2 regions of the Niabella hirudinis genome follow, and region 1 is predicted to be linked to the other one. Evidence: riboswitches for the same ligand, from Rfam matches in the RefSeq annotation. Region 1 holds a riboswitch; the other holds the start of a gene.
What was found. Region 1 has a riboswitch for S-adenosylmethionine ahead of GGU45_RS07620 (SusC/RagA family TonB-linked outer membrane protein). Riboswitches for the same ligand answer to the same signal wherever they lie in the genome.

Region 1 (8,695 bases):
AAGCGCCCAGTCCCTGGATCATGGCGCCGGTGGGCGGAATGTCAGAAGCGATGGATTTCAGGATCCCTTTTTCTGCCTGCAGCTTTTCGGCTGCGGCGTTAAAGGTTTTTTGATTGGTAGCCTGCGCTGCAAAATGCGTGGCTGCATTGCTGGCCGTATTATCCGTTTCCTGGCTGGCTTCAATGGGCTTGGTTACATAAGCAATTTTATAACCGGTAGCACTTCCTTTGGTGCTCAGCACTTCAATAATATGATATCCGTAATCTGTTTTTACAATGCCCTTGCTGCCGGCAGGATGCGTAAAAATATAATCATTGAAAGAAGGCATCATTTGTCCCGAAGGCACATTGTCATAAACACCACCGGTTTGTATGCTTCCCTGGTCGGTAGAAAACTTTGCCACAAGCGTGTCAAAATTGGAACCATTCTGTATTGCGGTAAATAAGCTATCGGCCAGTTTACGCGCTGTAGTGGAGTCTCTCAGTGGAATCTGCTGACCCGTTTGGGGGTCCTGGGTGGCTAACCCGATAAGGATATGCCGAACTTTTACCGTATCGGGCATGCTGGTAGTAGCAACAATTTTTGCCAGGGCATAACTATTGGCGTCTACATAAGGGCCATAGATATTGCCGGTTCCCACTCTAAGGATGGAATCCTTCATGGGTACCTGGATGCGGTTGCTGCTGATAAATCCATCATAATAATTATTGATGCCCTCGCTTACCAGGAAGTCTTTTACATTATGTGCGCTATCAAAAGCTGGTTTCAGATCCAGCAGGCGCTGGCGGGCTGCAGTGCTGTCGGCGGCATTGGGCTGCGCATTAAAGGCAACATAGGATATGCTGCGGCTCTCCTGTTGTTTGAAGTCGCTCTTATGTTTGTTAATATAGTCCTGTATATCGCCATCGGAGATCTTAACGGCCGAATCGGAAATGCTGGTATAGGGCTCTCTTACAAAAGAAACCTTCGACATCAGGGCATCATCGGCATTTTGTTTTTCAATCATCCATTTGGGAAAATTGATGCTGGTGGTTAACAGGGCATCGTATTTTTCTGCCTTGCGCTGCAGGGCCAGCTGATCCAGGAAGAGGTTGATCTCTGTTTTTTGTTCAGGTGTTCCCTTGGTCCTGATTTGATCAATCTGGCTTTGTGCCGCGGCGGCATTGAATTTTCCCGTTTGGGGGTCTGTAAAACCTTGTGCCAGCTCCCGGGGTGGGTTGGCGCCAAAAAGCAGGTCGTTCAGTTCTTTGCGACCAACTTCAAGCCCCAGCTTACCAGATTCCTGCGAAAGCAGGATGCGGGATACTTCCTGACCCCAGGCCATTTCGTTGGCCTGTTGTGCAGCGCCTTCACCGCCGCTCATACCCTGGGATTGCATCCGCTGTGTTTGCTGTTCCACTAAAGCGCTGAATTGGGGGAATTCAACTTTTTCTCCATTCACTTTTCCAATGGTGCGTACGTCTCCGGTAAAAAGGCTGCCGCCGTTCTCAAAAGCAAGCATCACTACAAATATGACTAACGCAAGCCCAATGATTACGGCCATTACCTTGCCATACTTGTCCTGGATCTTCTGTATTACTGACATGTTATATAAGATAGTTAATTAAAAGGTTGGCAAAAATAGCGTTTTTAAAGATATTAACAAACTGTGGAAAAACGGCGGTAAACGGCCTGCGAACCGGCCGTCCGGAAACGGAAAATAAAGGGATAAACTGCCTTTTTAGCCTTTCCGGACCACTTCGTATACGTCTTTTCGCCGGTCTGCCAGGTTTTTAACACTTCCGAACCTGTGTAAGTGCCGCAGGAGGTCGATATCCACATCGCCGATCACCACCATTTCTGTATTAGGGGTGGCTTCTGCCTCAATGCCATTGGATGGAAAGGAAAAGTCGCAAGGGGTCAGGATCATGGATTGTGCGTACTGGATATCCATGTTCTGTACCTGGGGCAGGTTACCCACATTGCCGGCAATGGCCACATAACATTCATTTTCAATAGCACGGGCCTGTGCACAATGCCGTACGCGGAAGTAGGCGTTTTGTGTATCAGTAAGAAAAGGTACAAAAAGGATGTCCATGCCGTCATCTGCCAGCAGACGGCTTAGCTCAGGAAACTCGGAGTCGTAGCATACCAGGATGCCCACTTTGCCGCAATCCGTATCAAAGGTCTTTACCTGGTTGCCGCCCACCATGCCCCATACCCGCTCTTCATCCGGCGTTACGTGGATTTTTTCATATTTATCTATGGAGCCATCGCGTTGGCAGAGGTAGCCCACATTGTAAAGGCGGCCGTCCACTACCTCCGGCATACTGCCGGTAACAATATTTATATTGTAGCTGATAGCCAGCGCCGCAAACCGGTCCCGTATAGCGGCGGTATATTTTGATACTTCTTTTACCGCATCAGCAGCAGAAAGATGATTGTACGCTGCCATCAGCGGAGCGTTAAAAAATTCGGGAAACACTGCAAAATCACACCGGTAGCCGGAAACCGTATCTATAAAATATTCCACCTGGGTCATCATTTCCTCCAGGTTCTTATAAAGCCGCATCTGCCATTGTATGAGCCCCAGCCGCACCACCCGCTTTAGCGGAAAGGCCTGTTCGCTCTGGTCCTCGTAGTAAATATTATCCCATTTCAGGAGCACACCATATTCGTTCGACTGCACATCGCCATGCAGGTAGTTTTTTATAATACGCACCGGGTGAAAATCATTGGAAAGCTGAAAGTCCAGGACCGGATCGTGTAGCTCTTTTTGCTTTACTTTCTGAATATACTCGCTGGGAGTCATTTCCCGGGCATATTTGTGGTATCCGGGTATCCGCCCGCCAAATACGATACCTTTCAGGTTCAGGCGTTCCGCCAGTTCCTTGCGATAGTCATATAAGCGCCGCCCCAGGCGCATGCCACGGAACTGCGGTTTGATAAAGACATCAATACCATATAAGATCTCGCCTTCCGGATCATGCGAGTTAAAGGAATAATTGCCGGTAATACTTTTATAATTATGCCGGTTGTTCACCTTTTTTTCATCCACGATGATCGAAAGCGCACAGGCGGCCATTGCTCCATTTATATAGATTACGATCTGACCTTCGGGAAAAAGGTTGATGAGCCGGTTGATCTGTTCCCGTTGCCAGTAGCTTTCGGGCATGCTGGGGTAGGAGGCAATCAGGGTTTCTTTAAGGGCTTCGTACTGGTCCTTTTCAAGTGTTTTTATTTCAATATTGATTGGGTCTGTCATACCAACAAATTTACTATAAATATCTGCCTGATACGGTATGCATCAGGGCAACGCATAAATCTAAAAGATCGCCGCAAATGCGCGAATTGAATTAGCTATTGTATCCCTCACCCAAAGAAAATAAACACGAATTCCATGCGCCGCCGACGCTATTTCACCGTTTTACGAACAAAATAATCATTTTATTCGTGCATTCGTGGCTTCATGAATGCAATCGGTTGTGCAGCCGAATCACCGGGTTTCACAATATATTCGCATACACACGAAAAATTACGCTTTATGAACCGTTCCATAAAAGGATTGTTTGCAGGATTGCTGCTTTTTGCTTCTGTTATCAATGCCCAAACCATAACCGTTCCTATGGGAGGCAACGCCTGGGCTCTGGAAAGGACCGGGGATGGAGTGAGGGTTCGCAATAACGGGGTGTCCAACTGGACAAAAGCCGGTGATGGTTTTACGGCTTATATACGGGTAACACAGCCCGGCACCCTTAAATTGTGGTTGGAAACCGGCGCGGTTACCGGCAACCCCGAAATTGCCGTATCGCTGTTTAAGCAAACCCGGAAAATAATCCTAAAGGGAGATGCCAGTTCCTTTTATATGGGCGAATGGAATATAAAAGACAGTGGCTATGTGCCCATTGTAGTAAAGGGATTAAAGAAAGAAGGCTGCTGTTTTCCGGATGTTACGGCTATAAAGCTGGAGGGAACTGCCCTTACTGATAAAGCCAGTTATACAAAGAACAACGATGGCAGCTTTTTTCATTGGGGAAGAAGAGGACCTTCTGTACACATGGGTTACCAGCTACCCAAAGATGTGGATGCCGAGTGGTTTTATAATGAAGTAACCGTGCCGGAAGGTAACGATGTGATCGGATCTTATTTTATGGCAAACGGCTTTGGAGAGGGCTATTTTGGAATGCAGGTGAACTCCGCAACCGAACGCAGGATCCTGTTTTCTGTTTGGAGCCCCTACCAGACAGATGATCCCAAAAAAATTCCGGAGGAGCAGAAGATCAAAATGCTGAAAAAAGGCGAAGGCGTTTATAACGGTGAGTTTGGCAATGAGGGATCCGGTGGTCAAAGCATTCTGCGGTACAACTGGAAGGCCGCTACTACTTATAAGTTCTTGCTGCATGTAGTGCCGGATGGCGATAGCCATACCATTTATACGGCTTATTTTTATGATGGGGCAAAGAACACCTGGTTACTGGTGGCCAGCTTCCGGCGGCCCAAACTGGCTACCTACCTGAAGCGCCCCCACTCCTTCCTGGAAAATTTTAGTCCTGACCAGGGAGATATTGAACGGAAAGTGTTTTTTGGAAACCAGTGGGTACGGGATACAAAGGGCAACTGGCATGAGCTCACCAAAGCACGCTTTACTGCCGATAACACAGCGCGCGTGGGCTATCGCAAAGATTATGCTGGCGGTGTAAAGGGGCAACAGTTCTACTTAAGAAACTGTGGCTTCTTCAATGATTATGTTCCCTATGATACCATGATAGAGCGCCGGCCTACCGGCAAGGCGCCCCAGGTGGATCTGAATGCATTGCCATAGGCGGATCTTATCTTTTTATCAGAAGGCTGTATCAAAAGTCGCTGTTTTGTCATGCCGTCCCGATAGCCATCGCATGCGCGTCAGGTTAAGAACAGATCATGTTGCCATGAAATGTAGTAGGGGTAAGCCTTTCACGCCAAAAAGATCGCATCTTTTAATGGCAAACAGGCGCAGCGCGCCGTTGACCCTTATAACGATGAGCGCTCAAAACCTCCCGTAGCCGCAGCGCGGCGGTAATTTTCTGTGCACGGCTTGTACAAACCGCAATGATTACCGGTGCGCTGCACCTTTATTATCCGTATTGTCGTTTACTAACAGGATCAGCGCTGCGCTGCAGCTCCCAGGGCAAAAATTGACCTGACGCCTATGCGAAGGCTCGGGATTATTTCAGCATCTATGCATATTGTCGTTCAATAGACCCTGAAACAAGAATAGATCCCGGGTCAAGCCCGGGATGACATCTTCGGCCCCGGGATGACATCTTCAGAACGACATGATGCTGTAAAGCGACTTTTGAGACAGCCCTTTTTTATGCCACTTACCAGGGTTATGGAACATTGCACAATAGGAGCGGGCAGATCTTTTATCCATAAAAAAGATCCGCGCTTATCTGCAGCGATGCTGCAGGAATAAACGAACATTCTGCTTTTCAATAATAGTCTACCTGTTTTGTAGAAATTTATTTTGTTAATAATCTTTTAGCAATTACCTTTGCCCTGTCTTAACGGACAACTTATCAAGAAAGACTGAGGGAGATGGCCCTGGGACGTCTTAGCAACCGCCTTTAAAGGGACTGGTGCTACATCCATCCGCCAGAAGGCGGAAAGATAAGTGGTCGTCAATGTTTCTGCATTGTCTTTATCCACGATTTTCTTTCCATAACTAATTTTTTAAACGGCAATTTTTGAACATGAACACAAAAATGCAATCGTCGGGGTATGGCCATGCGTCTCCCAATTGCCGGCAGATGAACTGTCGTAACATACAAGCACTGCAATCCACAGCCATAATGATGGCGTGTTGTTGCTGCTGATCTTAACTCCTTTCATTATAGTTTCAAAATAACGGCCTGGAGCCGAAAGGGATTTTTATGCTTCGGCCGCAACCATCCAAATATTTCTAAAACATAACGTAACGATGAACCAATTTCTAAAAAGACTTATTTATGCAGCGCTCGTTCTTTTTCCCTTGCTGGGGGCTGCACAGTCGGTAACGATCACAGGCACTGTAAAGGAGCTCCAATCGGGCGCACCGCTGGCCGGGGTAACAGTGGAAGTTTCCGGAACCAACCGGCGCACACTCACCGGCGAACAGGGAACGTTTTCCATTGAGGCCAAACCGCATGCGATCCTGCTCTTTTCCTACGTAGGATACGCTAACCGCCAGGTAAATACTGATACCATTAAAGGGAGCCTGCTGGTACAATTGCAAAGTTCAAATACGGCGCTTGACGAAGTAGTGGTAACGGCGCTGGGTGTTTCCAAGTCCAAAAAATCCCTGGGATATGCCACTCAGGAATTAAAAGCAAAAGATATTTCCGAAGCCCGCGAAACCAATATCGTAAATGCAATGGCGGGAAAGATTGCCGGGGTGCGGATTACCAATACGCAGGGCGACATGGGATCCTCGCGGATCGTAATACGGGGTGAAACCTCCATCGCCGGAAATAACCAGCCCCTTTTTGTGGTGGATGGAGTACCTGTGGACAACTCACAGCTGGGTGCCGGAGGATCACGGGATTTTCGCAATGCTATTGCAGACCTTAACCCGGAGGATATTGAAACGATCAGCGTACTGAAGGGGCCCAATGCGGCGGCACTTTATGGCTCGCGGGCTGCACAGGGAGTAGTGCTGATCAAAACGAAAAACGGAAGGAGTAAAAAGGGGCTGGGCGTAACCCTCAACTCCAATGTAAATATTGCCAAATTACTGATCCTGCCGGAATACCAGAATGTTTTCGGACAGGGATCTGAAGGCAAGTTTAGTTATGTAGACGGTAAGGGTGGTGGCACCAATGATGGCGTTGATGAAAGCTGGGGCCCGAAGCTGGATGGCCGGTTGATTCCGCAGTTTTATTCCAACGGTCAGCCCGTGCCCTTTGTAGCCCATCCCAATAATGTGCGGGACTATTTCCGGACGGGGCTTACGTACAGCAATGGAATTGCATTGGCCAATGCCGGGGATAATTACGATTACCGCATCTCTTATAACAACGAGAAGCAACGGGGTGTGGTGCCCAACAGCGAGGCTAAAAAAGACAATGTTTCCTTTAATGCCAATTACAATGTAACACCTAAATTAAAGGTAGGCGTGAATGCCAATTACGTAGTAAACGATGCACCCAATCTGCCGGGAGCAGGTGGTAAAAGAGCCACCAGCACCATGCTGCAGTTTACCTGGTTTGGCCGGCAGGTAGACGTGAACCAACTGAGGAATTACAAAGACGCCAATGGTAACGGCATCAACTGGAACAATAGCTACTACAGCAATCCCTATTGGATCGCTTATGAAAATACCGTAAGCCAGCGCCGTAACCGCATCATCGGAAATGTGAATATTAATTATACGATCCTTGACGGGTTAAGTGCCAACTTCCGCTCCGGTACCGATTATTATAATGACCGGCGCAAATTAAAAGTGGCCTACGGTACCAGTGGTACGCCATTCGGATCTTACGGGGAAGATGCCTTTGCGGTGAACGAAAACAATACAGAGGCAACGTTGCGCTACAATAAAAATATCAATAGCGATTTCAGTCTGGATGCATTGGCCGGATGGAACCTGCGTACCAGGGTATACGAGGAGAATATTCAGCAGGCGCCGCGTTTGGCTGTGCCGGCGGTATATACGCTGGCCAACTCCAGGGATCCGCTGGTTTCTTCCAACTATTATTCGAAGCTGAAAACATATAGCGCCTTTGCTTCGGCGCAACTGGGGTATAAAAATTTCGCTTTTATAAACCTTACGGCGCGTAATGACTGGTCATCAACATTACCGGAACAGAATCTTTCCTATTTCTACCCCTCTGTAAATGCCAGCCTGGTATTAACCGAAGCATTGGATATCAAAAGCCATGCGTTAAACTATCTGAAATTAAGAGGCGGCTGGTCTAAAGTGGGCAGTTCGGCGGATCCATATCAGCTGATCAACATTTTTAATTTCAACGCTCCTTTCTTAAGCAGCCCGGAACTGGTGACTTCGGGGGTGGATCTGAATCCGAACCTGAAATCAGAAAGTACCAGCTCTACAGAAGCCGGGTTGGAAGCAGCATTTTTTAATAACCGGGTGCGGCTGGATCTGAGCGTGTACAATACCAATAGCGTAGACCAGATATTGAAGGTGGATGTTACCGCAGCAACCGGATATAACCAGAAATTAATGAATGCAGGAAAGATCAATAATAAAGGGATTGAAGTACAACTGGGTATTATCCCCGTAAAAAAACAGGACTTTCAATGGAATATCGACCTGAACTATGGTGCGAACAGAAGCCGCGTACTGATACTGGATTATGAAAAGCGTTTGCAGAATTATGTGCTGGGATCCTATCGGAGTGTACAGGTGCTCGCTTCTGTAGGAAAACCCTATGGTACCTTATTTGGCAACGCTTATCTTAGGGATGCCCAGGGTCATATTGTGGTGAACAATAGTGGTATTCCGCTGGCGGATCCGAATAAAAAAGTACTGGGTAAATTTACACCCGATTGGGTGGGTGGCATCAGCAACAGTCTCTCTTATAAAAATGTCAGCCTTTCCTTTTTGGTGGATGCCAGCATCGGGGGCTCGCTGTTTGCAGGAACCAACTCTACCGGCAGCTACACGGGCGTGTTGGCACTTACGCTTCCCGGGCGGGATGCGGAGCATGGAGGCCTTAGTTATTATTACCCCGATAAC
Region 2 (8,695 bases), on a different contig from region 1:
GATTGCCCAGGCCCAAATGCCATTTGCCTACTACGCCCGTTTGATATCCAGCTTGCTGAAATACTTTTGGCAGGGTCGTAATATCGGTAGGAATCACCAGGTTGGCGTCTCCCGGCAGGATATTGGTTCCTTTCTTGCGCCAGGCATAACGCCCCGAAAGCAGGGAGTACCGGGAAGGCGTACAGGTAGAAGCCGTTGTATGCGCATTGGAAAAATTGATCCCGTTTTGCGCCAGCCGGTCAACGTTCGGCGTAGCAATAGCCTTTGCCCCGTTGCAGCTTAAGTCTCCGTACCCCAGGTCATCGGTATAAATAATCAATACATTGGGGCGGACTGAGGACTGGGCGTATCCCGACTGTATTCCCAACATCAATGCAATACAAAAAATGATCCGTTTCATATTCAAAAAAACCGTTTATGCAGACCCCTGTCCGGTTCCTATTACCCGGCTGTCATCCGCTCATTAAAAAATACCTGGCGCAGCGCTTATCTGCTGATAGCTACAGGCAAACAAATATAGTCAAAGACTGTTCCGGCGAAGATAGATTTTAAACAAGCATGACAGGAAATCTGCCCTGGTTTTTGCGCATTCGATTGCACAATAATGAAGTACCTCCTTGCCATAAAGTGTATAACATTTTTTGTACTCTTTTTTTAACGCTAAGGATGTAAAGAATTCGAAAAGAGGCTGTATTCAAAAGTCGCTACTGTTAAACAACCTCGCGAACCTCGCGAATTCCCTGCGCACCTTGCGGTTGAAGCTGATCCCAAAAGAAGTTTGTAAACATGTTATACTCCCTTGCCCTTATGGCAAAACCAAAACCGGGATTTTTTCTGTACGTTTGCTGCAGGACACCTGAAATAGCCACAAGTCCCTCCCGGCATCAGGAGCCGTACTAAAGAAAAGGTCATTATGAAAAAAATCTTCCTGCTTGCAGTTGGTCTCGGCATCTTCCTTTATAACACTCATGCGCAATCGCGGCCCAACGTTATCTACATTTATGCCGATGACCTGGGATACGGAGAACTGGGCTGCTATGGACAGCAAAAGATCAGGACTCCCAACCTTGACCGGATGGCAGCGGAGGGTATGCGGTTCACGCAGCACTATTCCGGCACCCCCGTTTGCGCCCCGGCACGTTGCATGTTGCTTACCGGCAAAAACGGGGGGCATTCTTATATAAGGGGCAACTATGAACTGGGCGGATTCCCGGACAGTCTTGAAGGCGGCCAGATGCCGCTGCCGGAAGGAACATTTACGCTCGGGCATCTTTTTAAAAATGCCGGCTATGCAACAGCCGCCATTGGCAAATGGGGCCTGGGATCTGTAAACACTACCGGCCACCCGCTATCGCAGGGGTTCGACTACTTTTATGGCTACCTGGATCAGAAGCAGGCGCACAATTATTACCCAACACATCTTTGGGAAAACAAGACATGGGACACGCTTAACAACCCTAACATCTGGGTGCACCGGCAGCTCAACCCGCAAACCGCCACGGACCAGGATTTTGACTATTTTAAGGGCAATGTATATTCGATTGACAAGATGACGGAAAAAGCGCTCGGCTTTATCCGTAAACACCGGAAGCAATCTTTTTTTCTGTACCTGCCTTATACCATTCCGCATGTGTCACTGCAGGTTCCCGAAAGGTACATCAAGATGTACAAGGGGCAGTTTGATGAAAAACCCTACTACGGGCAACAGGGATATGCTGCGGCTAAATATCCGCTGTCGACCTATGCCGGTATGATCACCTGCCTCGATGACCAGGTAGGCCTGATCATGAAGGAGATCAAAAAACTGGGGCTGGATCAAAATACGATCATCCTTTTCTCCAGCGATAACGGAGCCACTTTTAATGGCGGTGTGGATGCGGCTTTCTTCAACAGCGTACAGGGACTACGGGGTTTAAAAATGGACATTTACGAAGGCGGCTTCCGGGAGCCTTTTATTGCACGCTGGCCGGGAAAAATTCCTGCCGGTAAAACCAATACGCTGCTGTCTGTCCAATATGATATGATGCCTACGTTTGCAGAGCTGACCGGGCAGCCACTGACACAAGGAATGAGCGGTATTTCGCTGTTGCCCGGGTTGCTGGGCAAGGGTCACCAGCAACAGCATGCCTATCTTTATTTTGAATATCCCGAAAAGGGCGGACAGGTTGCTGTACGGATCGGATCATGGAAGGGGATCCGCACCGGCGTGCAAAAAAACAGGAACGCCCCATGGCAGCTGTACAACCTGGAAACCGATCCCCGGGAAATGCACAATATTGCGGCGCAGTATCCGGACCTCATCCGGCAGATGGAGGCCATTGCTGTAAAGGAGCATCAGCACCCGCATATTAAGGAATGGGAGTTTATTGATCCAAAATTTGAAAAAGCCGCGGAGGCGCAGAAACAGTGATTTCTATTTTTGCTACAGAAACGCTGAATCTCCAATGTTTGTTTATTTCTCGCAACGGCGCAGGGACGCGGCGGTTTTCCCCGCTGATTACTGCTGACTTTTCTGTACCTATACGCAGATCCCGCCCCCCTTTATCCTGTTACAGGTAGCTCCATCGGGCATCCAAAAGCGCCGAATCTCCTTTCTTCCACTTCTGCTTTCCTACAAGTGCATCAATATACCGATATAGAGAGCTCAGGCCCACGGTACCCATTAATCCCCGGTCAAGAATTTGCTTTTCCCTTTCTTCCCGATCCGTAAACACCACCGTTACATAGGGAACATCGGCTGCATTCACGGTGTAACGACATTGTAACTGGTATGGGTCAAGATAGCAGACCAGTTGCTTTAACCGCCGGAGATCCTTTCTTTTCAGACGTGCTCTATATATACCGTACTGTTTTTTTTCAAGTACCTTTTCAGAACCAATTCCGGCAAGAAGTATGGCCCTGCCCGTTTTCAAAACACGTATCTTATAATGAGCGTATTCCTTAAAAATACCCGCCCTGTCTATCTCCAATACCTTCATGCTGAATACAGGATTTCCATGCCGATCTGCTTCTACAATAAAGCCCTGCTTACACAGGAGTTGCCGGTGAGTTAAAAAACCGGTTTTGAATTCGTCTCTGAATTTCCGGTAACCGATGCTGTCAAACAACCGGTCTGTATCAAACAGATAATAATCCAGCAAAGGCTGCCTCCCCTGCTGCTTAAACCGCATAAAAACCATCTGCTGATCTCCCGATGAATAGGAAGTAAAGAACCGATGCTCAAAACGCCCCGTCCCTTTATCCAGTACGAGCAACGCTGCCGGACGGTTGTTAAACGAGCCATTGATCAGCAGATCTGTTTTACCGTTTTGATCCAGATCCGACTTTGAAAACAGCGATAGCGAAAGGCTGTCCGTAAAATACCGATAGATATCGGCCTTACGGGGCAACACCCTGAAAAAAGGAGGTGCTGCATGAAACCCTTCATACGAAGGTATATGCCGCTGTAAAAAACTATCCACTGCCGCAACGGTTGCAATGCGATCGATCTCAGATCGCGCATCTTTACCGCCGGAACCAGCCGCCTCAAGCACCATACCCATCAGCAATAACAAAGGGAGCCATCTCATAGCCATTTCTTTTTTCTAAGACCCCCGTTCTGTCATGTTTCCATAAAAAAGGCTACCACAAGTGGCAGCCCTTTCATAAAACAAACAAAAACAATATTTCAAACCGCCGGTCCGGCAGCACTGATCTCTGCTGCCACCAGGTCCTGATAGTTTTTAAAATTTTCGGCAAACCTTCCGGCCAGGTCCTTTGCCTGCCGGTCATAGGCTTCTGGTTGTGCCCAGGTATTACGGGGGTTCAGGATCTTCGGATCCACACCAGGGCAACTATCCGGGATCATCAATCCAAAAACGGGGTCTTTGTGACATTCCACTTTATCCAGACTGCCATTGAGTGCTGCCCGGATCATAGCCCTGGAGTCGGTCAGCTTCATCCGGGTACCTGTGCCGTATGCGCCACCCGTCCAGCCGGTATTCACCATCCACACTTTTACGCCGTGTTTCGCAATCCGGCTGCCCAGCATGGAGGCGTAGCGGCCGGGGTGCAGAGGGATGAAGGGCGCCCCAAAACAGGCGCTGAACGTGGCTTTCGGCTCTGTAATCCCCGTTTCCGTTCCGGCAACCTTTGCCGTATAGCCACTGACAAAATAATACAAAGCCTGTTCTTTGGTAAGGCGGGCAACGGGCGGCAGCACACCATAAGCATCGCAGGTAAGGAAGAAAATATTCCTGGGCACACCCCCTGTTTCTTCCGGAACCCTATTTTCTAAAAAGTAGGTGGGGTAGCCCACCCGTGTATTTTCGGTAACCGATGCATCGTCAAAATTAATATGGTCCGTTCCCGGCAGGAACGTAACATTTTCTACAAGCGCGCCGTTCCTTACGGCATGATAGATCCCGGGCTCCTTTTCTTCGGAAAGATGAATGCATTTTGCGTAGCAGCCGCCTTCAAAATTAAAGACCTGTTTATCGTCCCAGCCATGTTCATCATCGCCAATCAGCCGGCGGTCCGGATCCGTACTCAGGGTTGTTTTACCCGTTCCGCTCAAACCGAAAAACAAGGCAGTGTCCCCGCCCGGGCCCATATTAGCGGAACAGTGCATGCTGAGCACATCCCGGTTCTGTGGCAGGAGATAATTCAAAACAGAAAAGATCCCCTTTTTAATTTCACCGGTGTAGCTGCTGCCGGTAATCAGGATCATCTTATGTTTAAAGCTGACCACTGTAGCATTGCCCTGCCGGGTACCACAGCGCACCGGGTCCAGCTCCAGCCCCGGTGCAGAAAGAATATGCCACTCCGGTTCAAAACATTCCAGCTCCGCTTCTGACGGACGTAAAAAAAGATGATGGGCAAACAGGTTCATCCAGGGCAGTTCATTTACAATACGGATATTGAGGCGGTATTCCTCCGCCGCGCAGGCGTAGGAGTCTCTTACCCACAACTCCCTGCGCTCATTTAAATAGGCGCGTACATCTTCAAGAATCCGGTCGAAATATTTTTCTTCAATAGGGTTATTAAAGCCTCCCCAATCGATCGTTGCTGCCGTCTGCTCGTCTTTTACAATAAATTTATCCCGGGGTGAGCGGCCGGTGAATTTACCGGTATGGATCACCATCGCTCCTGTATCGTTCAGCCGGCCCTGGCGTTTCATAAGTGTACCGGTAACCAGTTCATCAGGTGTCAGCTGGTAATGGATGAGATTGGTCAATTGCAGTCCGGCAGCTTTCAACTGTTTCCCGGGAATTTCGAATGGCTTTGTAAGCATATTGTGTTTTAAACTTTTGTTGAGTCCACAAAAATATCATTTGATAAATTCTAAAAAAAATATCAGAAACAGACGTCAAATTAGAAAATATCAAATTAAAATAGGTCAAAAAATAGATACATTTCAAAACAAAAGAAAAAAACTAACGATTGTTTACGAATATTGATTCTTTGCTTGCAAATAGAATAATGATTCCCGGAGCATTTTTTTCTTTCCCCTTAGTTTCCTACCTTTGCGCCGTTCTGTTTTGAACAGGATCAGTTCTTTTTTATTTTTCCCGCCGCAGCGGGAAACCTTATCAAGAAAGGCAGAGGGTTTGGCCCAATGAAGCCTTGGCAACCTGTTGGTGAAATAACAAGGTGCCAATTCCAGCTCCCGCAATGCGGGAGGAAGATAAGTCGGATCAGTAGTATATTAAACATATTAATAGAACAGCTCATCTGGTTTATCCGGTGGGCTTTTTTTATGCGCCGCATTTTGCTGCCTCTTAATTTTTTTGAATATGAAAGAAAACTCTATTAAATTCGTAGTCTGCATGAATGAAAGCGCAACATACAAGGCTCCCGGCATTACGCCAGTAATGCGTTGTTGCAGCTGTTGTTGTATGCCTTAGCAGGCATACCCTTTCATTTATATCCCGTGGGCTGTTGCAGCCCTGATATCATACTCCAACATCTTTTTTCACTTCATTAAATTCATGATTTATTATGAGCAACCAATTACATTTTGACACATTACAGGTTCATGCGGGCCAGCAGCCAGATCCCACAACCGGAAGCCGCGCCGTACCCATTTACCAAACCACTTCCTTTGTTTTCAAAGATGCCGATCACGCAGCCAATCTTTTTGGTCTGAAAGAGTTTGGCAATATCTATACGCGGATCATGAACCCCACCACCGATGTATTTGAGCAGCGTGTGGCCGCGCTGGAAGGCGGCGTGGCGGCCCTTGCTACTGCATCCGGGCAGGCAGCGCAGTTCCTGACCATCACCAACCTGCTGCAGGCCGGTGAAAACTTTGTTACTTCCCCCTTCCTGTACGGTGGCACCTTCAACCAGTTTAAAGTATCGTTCAAAAGACTGGGAATTGATGTGCGGTTTGCTGCCGATGACAACGTGGATAGCTTTCGTCCCCTGATCGATGAAAAGACAAAAGCCATTTATATAGAAACGCTGGGCAACCCGCGGTTAAACGTTCCCGACTTTGAAAAATTTGCAGCACTGGCCAAAGAGTACGATCTGCCGTTAATTGTAGATAATACATTTGGAGCCGGCGGATACTTGTTCCAGCCTCTCAAACACGGTGCAAATATTGTTGTGGAAGCCGCTACCAAGTGGATCGGCGGACATGGCAACAGCATTGGCGGAATTATTGTTGATGGAGGAAACTACAACTGGGGCAACGGAAAATTCCCCCAGTTCTCCGAACCTTCAGAAGGCTATCATGGCTTGAACTTCTGGCAGATATTTGGCGAAGGAAACCCGCTGGGCTTACCCAATATTGCTTTTGCGATCCGCGCCCGCGTAGAAGGGCTGCGCGATTTTGGACCGGCCCTAAGCCCCTTCAATTCCTTCCTGCTACTGCAGGGACTGGAAACACTTTCACTGCGGGTACAACGCACGGTTGACAATACCCTGGCGCTGGCACAATGGCTGGAGCAGCACGACAAAGTGGAGTTTGTATGGTATCCCGGCCTGGAAAGCAGCCCCTACCATACCCTGGCTAAAAAATACCTGACCAATGGATTTGGCGGTGTATTACAGTTCGGCATCAAGGGAGGACTCGAAAACGGGAAGACCTTTATCAACAGCCTGAAACTGGTAAGTCACCTGGCAAATGTAGGCGACACCAAGTCGCTGGCTATTCACCCGGCTTCCACTACGCACGAGCAACTGAACGAAGCCGAAAGGGCCAGCGCCGGTGTACTGGACAACCTCATCCGCATCAGCCCGGGAATTGAACATATTGATGATATTAAAGCAGATTTTGAACAGGCTTTTGCCGCTGTTTTTAACAAGTAAAAAACAAAGAGACTTGTGGGGTTTTGCAAAGCCTCACAGGTCTTTCACACAGAATGCAACAAGAATTATTTATACATCCGGATCCTTTTATTTTAGAGAGCGGCACCATCTTCCAAAACCTGCGGCTGGCCTATACCACCTATGGTATCATGAATGAAGAGCAAACCAATATAATATGGATCTTTCATGCATTAACGGCCAACAGCAACCCGCATGAATGGTGGCCCGAGATGATTGGGGAAGGAAGGGTTTTTGATCCGGCAAGGGATTTTATCATCTGTGTAAACATGCCCGGAAGCTGCTATGGCAGCAGCAGCCCTCTGGATGTAAACCCCGCTACCGGCACCCCCTATTATCACGATTTTCCTTTTTTTACCATCCGGGATATGGCCCGGTCCTATCGGTTATTACAAAAGCAATTGGGCATCCGGAAAATAAAGATCGGTATCGGCGGCAGCACCGGCGGCCAGCAACTGCTGGAATGGGCCGTGCAGGATCCCGCCCTTTTTGAATACATTATTCCCCTGGCTACGAATGCAGTTCACTCCCCCTGGGGTAAAGCCTTCAATGCCTCCCAACGTTTTGCCATAGAAGCAGATCAGACCTGGCAAAACAAGCGTCCCGATGCGGGACTAAAAGGTATGGAAGTAGCAAGGGGCATTGCCCTGCTATCCTATCGCAATGCTACCGCTTATAATAAAACACAATCGGAACACTCAGACGATCAGCTGGAAGCCTTCCGGAGTGAAAGTTATCAGCGCTACCAGGGCACCAAATTAGCCGCACGCTTTAACGCCTTCAGCTATTATGCGTTAAGTAAAAGTATGGACAGCCATAATCTCGGGCGCGGCAGGGGCGGCGCCATTAAAGCCCTGGAACAAATTGGGGCCAAAACCCTGGCACTGGCGCTGGAAGGCGATCTGCTGTTTCCCCCGGAAGAACAGGAGTTTCTTGCAGCACATATTCCCGGGGGCATAGAAAAACTGATCCGCTCCGATTACGGGCACGATGGCTTCCTATTGGAATTTGAACAAATATCAGAAGCAATAAAAAGATTTACAACCCGGCACGCCGAAGGCGTGGCGATAAAATAAAAACAATGGGCGAACATAAAGAATTAGTGATCGGGTTATTTGGATTTGGTGTGGTTGGCGAAGGGCTTTACAAAGTGCTGCAGCAAACCCCCTCGCTGAAAGCTACTATCAAACAAGTGTGTATTAAACATCCCGGAAAAACAAGAAATGCACCAGAGGAACTGTTTACTACAAATCGCGATGCTTTGCTGAACGACCCGGCCATCAACCTGATCGTAGAAGTGATCGATGACGCCATTGCCGGCTTTGAGATCGTAAGCACCGCCTTGAAAAACGGAAAGGATGTGGTGAGCTCTTCCAAAAAAATG

Region 2: another riboswitch for S-adenosylmethionine. It lies ahead of GGU45_RS16255 (O-acetylhomoserine aminocarboxypropyltransferase/cysteine synthase family protein); the one in region 1 lies ahead of GGU45_RS07620 (SusC/RagA family TonB-linked outer membrane protein).

The regions. Positions count from the first base shown of each region.
Region 1 is NZ_JBPEHJ010000003.1:243,949-252,643, forward strand. Features, by position in the region: gene GGU45_RS07605 (peptidylprolyl isomerase) at 1-1,585, opposite strand, end outside; gene GGU45_RS07610 (GNAT family N-acetyltransferase) at 1,721-3,244, opposite strand; gene GGU45_RS07615 (DUF3472 domain-containing protein) at 3,524-4,801, shown strand; SAM riboswitch class I at 5,532-5,635, shown strand; gene GGU45_RS07620 (SusC/RagA family TonB-linked outer membrane protein) at 5,939-8,695, shown strand, end outside.
Region 2 is NZ_JBPEHJ010000009.1:16,126-24,820, reverse strand. Features, by position in the region: gene GGU45_RS16275 (sulfatase family protein) at 1-400, opposite strand, end outside; gene GGU45_RS16270 (arylsulfatase) at 914-2,410, shown strand; gene GGU45_RS16265 (DUF6438 domain-containing protein) at 2,550-3,569, opposite strand; gene pckA (phosphoenolpyruvate carboxykinase (ATP)) at 3,668-5,272, opposite strand; SAM riboswitch class I at 5,565-5,672, shown strand; gene GGU45_RS16255 (O-acetylhomoserine aminocarboxypropyltransferase/cysteine synthase family protein) at 5,980-7,293, shown strand; gene GGU45_RS16250 (homoserine O-acetyltransferase family protein) at 7,347-8,387, shown strand; gene GGU45_RS16245 (homoserine dehydrogenase) at 8,393-8,695, shown strand, end outside.